One region of the Nocardioides maradonensis genome, then DNA from elsewhere that is predicted to be linked to it. Evidence: riboswitches for the same ligand, from Rfam matches in the RefSeq annotation. Region 1 holds a riboswitch; the other holds the start of a gene.

Region 1 (2,179 bases):
GGCTACTGGGAGCGGCCCGACGAGACCGACAAGGCGCTCGGCGACGGCTGGTTCCACACCGGTGACGGCGGCACGATCGGCGACGACGGCTACCTGACCATCGCCGACCGCAAGAAGGACGTCATCATCACCGGCGGCGAGAACGTCTCCTCGATCGAGGTCGAGGACGTCATCTTCAGCCACCCCGAGGTCAACGAGGTCGCCGTCATCGGCGTCCCCGACGACAAGTGGGGCGAGACCATCAAGGCGCTCGTCGTCGTGGCGCCGGGGTCGACGCTGACCGAGGCCGACGTCATCGAGTACTGCAAGGAGCGGCTGGCCCGCTACAAGGCCCCCACCACGGTGGAGTTCCGCGAGGAGCTGGCCCGCACGGCGACCGGCAAGCTGCAGAAGTTCAAGCTGCGGGCGCCGTATTGGGACGGCCGCGACAGGCAGGTGAACTAGTTGGGCGCGAGCGCGTCGCCGCTGATCGGCGCATCCCGGGGTTCACCCACGCCCTCGCTCCGCTCGGTTGTGGCGGAACCCCGGCTCAGCGCCGGCGGCGCCGCGCTGCCGCGCTCGCCGTTGCCTTCCGTAGGTCCCGCCTCGGTCTGGCGGCAAGACCGATGTCAGGCTGAGGCGCGCGCGGCGTTACCCTGTGACGGCTAGTTGGGGAACCCGGTGGAAGTCCGGGACTGACGCGCAACGGTGAGGGAGTCTTCCCGAGTCCGAACACCTGCTGGCACCTCGCGGCGACCGCCGCGTGGTCGACGTGAGCCCCGCGAACGGGCCCTGGCCAGAAAAGGTCTCCAGTGAGTCGGACCCGAGCCGATCTGTGCCCCGGTGCGCTGCGCCCGTGGCCGGCGTCCGACGGGCTGCTGGTGCGGCTGCGGCTGATCGGCGGGCGGGTGTCCGCGGCGACGCTGCGGTCGTTGGTCGCGGTGGCGGAGGAGTACGCCGACGGACGGATCCACGTCACCGGCCGGGCCAACCTGCAGGTGCGCGGCTTCTCCGGCCTCGACCGCGCACTCACCCCGGCCGCGCTGCGGGCGCTGCAGGACACCGGGCTGCTGCCGACCCGCAGCCACGAGCTCGTGCGCAACGTGCTGGCCTCGCCCGGTCTCGACAGGCTCGACCACCGGTGGGGAGCCCTGCTCGACGAGCTCGACCGGCGGCTGTGCGCGGATCCCGTGCTGGCCGGGCTGTCCGCGCGCTTCCTGTTCGTGCTCGACGACGGCAGCGGCGACCTGGTGGAGCGGTCGTGCGACCTGGGTCTGGTGGTGCTGTCCGACACCGAGGCGCAGCTGCGCGTCGGTGACGGGTGGGGGGACGTCGTAAGGCTGGAGGAGGCGGCGGCCCGGCTGGCCGGCCTCGCGGTCGACTTCGTGCGGGCCCGGGGGAGCGGTCCGACCGCGCCGTGGCACGTCCGCGAGCTCGCCGAGCCGCTGACCGCACCCGTCGAGCCGGACCCCCGGGTGCCCGCGCCCTCCGGGCCGCTCCCGTACGACGAGCGGCACCTCGCCGTACCGGACGAGGGCCTGGACCGCGCCGCCGTCGAGGCGCTGCCCGACGGACCACTCGTCGTCACGCCGTGGCGTGGCCTGCTGCTTCCCGCCCTGACCGAGGAGATCCGATGAACCGGCCCACCCGTCGCTACCCGTACGTCGACGCGGGCCCCGCGATCTACGTCGACTCCTTCGCGACGATCCGCCGCGAGGCCGACCTGTCCGCGGTGCCGGCCGACGCCGAGAAGCTGGCCGTGCGGATGATCCACGGCAGCGGGCAGGTCGACCTGGCCCAGGACCTCGTCGTCCACCCGGGCCTGATGGCGGCCGCGCGCGGGGCGCTCGAGGCGGGCGCGCCGATCCTGTGCGACGCGACGATGGTCGCGACCGGCGTGACGCGGGCGCGGCTGCCCCGGGACAACGACGTGCTCTGCCTGCTCAACGACCCCGCGGTGCCCGGGCTGGCGAAGGAGTGGGCGACGACCCGCACCGCCGCCGCGGTCTCGCTGTGGGAGCCCCGACTCGAGGGCGCGGTCGTGGCCATCGGCAACGCGCCGACCGCGCTGTTCCACCTGCTCGAGATGATCCTCGACGGCGGCCCGCGGCCGGCCGCCATCGTCGGGTGCCCGGTCGGCTTCATCGGTGCGGCCGAGTCCAAGGAGGCGCTCATCGGCTTCGCGGACGAGCACGGTATC
Region 2 (2,179 bases), on a different contig from region 1:
CACGCGGCGGCGACCGCGGTGTCGACCAGCGCCGCGCCCTCGGGGGTGAGGGGTCGGGTCATGGCGGTGATCTTGCGGGCGACCCAGACGGGGGTCTTCAACGCTTGGACGTCCTCGAAGAGGAGCGGCAGTCGGTGGCGCAGGTCCAACGCATCCGCGGCGAGGTTGCGGGTGGCGATCACGCCGGCGCGGCGGGCGATCGCGAGCTCGGCCCAGCAGAGCTCGGACACCCGTGGTGTCCCGTCCCCGCCCAGGCCGACAAGGTGGTCGCCGCCGGGTCGCGGCTCGGGTTCGTCGGTGTGCAGATCGGCCCACGCGAGGGCGGCGAGGAGCTCGTCCACGTCGGCTTGGAGGCGGGCGTCCACGGCACCGCTGGCGGCGGTGAGGATGTGGTGGTGATCGCCCGAGATCATGGGTCTATTGTAGTCGTACAGGTGTTCTAGACAAGTGGATAAGCCTGTGAGGTAGGTGGATAACCCGTCACATTTCGAGCGGCGAGTGTGGGTTGGTTTCGATACGCCGCTCGCTGGCGCTCGCAGCTACTCAACCAACGACGAGGGGGCGGCCGCGAAGCGGCGGCGCGGGCGAAGCCCGTGCCGACTCCGCGCCGTCCTGCCGCCCGGTCGGGACCCCGGGTCAAGGACGCGAAGCGCCGCGTAGCGGGGCGAGCGCAGCGAGCATCCTTGAGGCGGGGTGCCGGGCGGCTACGGTGCGGCCGCCCTTGGCCAGCCCCGAAGTCCCGAGCACGGTTGGGGCCCACCCCGGACCCCGGGTTACCCTCAGGTCATCATTCATCACGCCCGTGGTGGGGGAAGCCGGTCCGAGTCCGGCGCTGACCCGCAACCGTGGGCCGTGTTCATCGGGGGACACGGCGAGCCGGAGCACCTGGCACGGGACGTCCTGACACCAACGCTGTCGTGGAAAGCAGCGGGTCGGGCGGCCCCGAGCCGCGGCCCGCTGACAACAGCGGGAAGGATCCACATGTCGCTGTCCGTACGTCGGTGGGCCGGCGCCGCCAGCTCGGCAGTCATCGCGCTCACGTTCACGGCCTGTGGCGCCGCCGGCTCTGGCGACACCCCGTCCGACACGACGGTGCCGCAAGCTGCGACGGACGGCGCTACCTGGCTGGCCGGGCAGCTTGAGAACGGCGTCCTGGTCAACCACCAGTACAAGTCGAACGACGATTCCACCACCGTCGAGCTCGCCTACGCGCTGCGGGACGTCGATCCGCAGTCGCCCGCCCTGGCGCAGGTCGGGGCCGCGCTCGCCACGGGCGCCAAGGCGTACAGCCGCCCTGGCAAGGACGAGTACTCCGGCGCGACGGCGAAGCTGCTGTCCTTCGCCACGGATACCGGCGCCGACCCTCGGTCGTTCGGCGGCCTGGACCTCGTCAAGCAGATGGAGTCGCTCACGGCGCCGACCGGTCGCATCGCCGATGTCAGCTCCTACGGCGACTACGCGAACGTGTTCGGCGAGATCTGGGCTGTGCGGGGCCTGCTCAATGCGCGCTCGAAGAAAGCTCCCGCCGCGGAGAAGTTCCTGCTGGATCAGCAGTGCTCAGCCGGCTACTTCCGTCAGGACTTCGCCAAGCCGAATGCGCCCGTGCAGGGCTGCCACGCCGGTGACCCGGCCTCGGTGGACACCACGGCGCTCGCTGTGGTGCTCCTGCAGGACAAGGCGGCGAATGACCAGGTGCTCGCCGGCGCCCTGCAGCACGCTGCGGGGTGGCTGACGAGCGTCCAGGGCAAGGACGGCTCCTTCGTGGCCAACATAGGTGGCGGCCAGAGCGGCCCGAACGCCGACAGCACCGGTCTGTCAGCCGCGGCGCTGCGGCTCGCAGGCATGGACGCCGAGGCCGCGTCCGCGGCGACGTGGGTCCGCGCCCACCAGGTCCCGTCGGGCTGTGCCGGCAAGCTGTCGGATGCCGCCGGTGCCATCGCGTACGACGACGCCACCTTGACCGGTGCCGCTGCCTCTGGCATCACGGCGAAGACCGCCTTCACTTGGCGGCTCGCGTCGGCCCAGGCGCTGCCCGCGCTGTTGTCCGTCCCCGCGTCTGCTCCGGCAGCGGCCTGCCCGACCGAGAAGTGACAGCGGTGCGGCGACCGATCGCGGCAGCGGGCCCCCGGCTCGCCGCCGCTATCGCCCTCGCCGTCAGCGTTCTCACCTGCGGCCCGGC

The links. Region 1 has a riboswitch for cobalamin ahead of ACYVAQ_RS10045 (nitrite reductase). Riboswitches for the same ligand answer to the same signal wherever they lie in the genome.
Region 2: another riboswitch for cobalamin. It lies ahead of ACYVAQ_RS18850 (prenyltransferase/squalene oxidase repeat-containing protein); the one in region 1 lies ahead of ACYVAQ_RS10045 (nitrite reductase).

The regions. Positions count from the first base shown of each region.
Region 1 is NZ_BAAHAZ010000007.1:97,572-99,750, reverse strand. It holds gene ACYVAQ_RS10050 (AMP-binding protein) at 1-444, shown strand, start outside; cobalamin riboswitch at 606-737, shown strand; gene ACYVAQ_RS10045 (nitrite reductase) at 792-1,616, shown strand; gene ACYVAQ_RS10040 (precorrin-8X methylmutase) at 1,613-2,179, shown strand, end outside.
Region 2 is NZ_BAAHAZ010000018.1:6,273-8,451, reverse strand. It holds gene ACYVAQ_RS18855 (hypothetical protein) at 1-413, opposite strand, end outside; cobalamin riboswitch at 787-907, shown strand; gene ACYVAQ_RS18850 (prenyltransferase/squalene oxidase repeat-containing protein) at 982-2,091, shown strand; gene ACYVAQ_RS18845 (hypothetical protein) at 2,097-2,179, shown strand, end outside.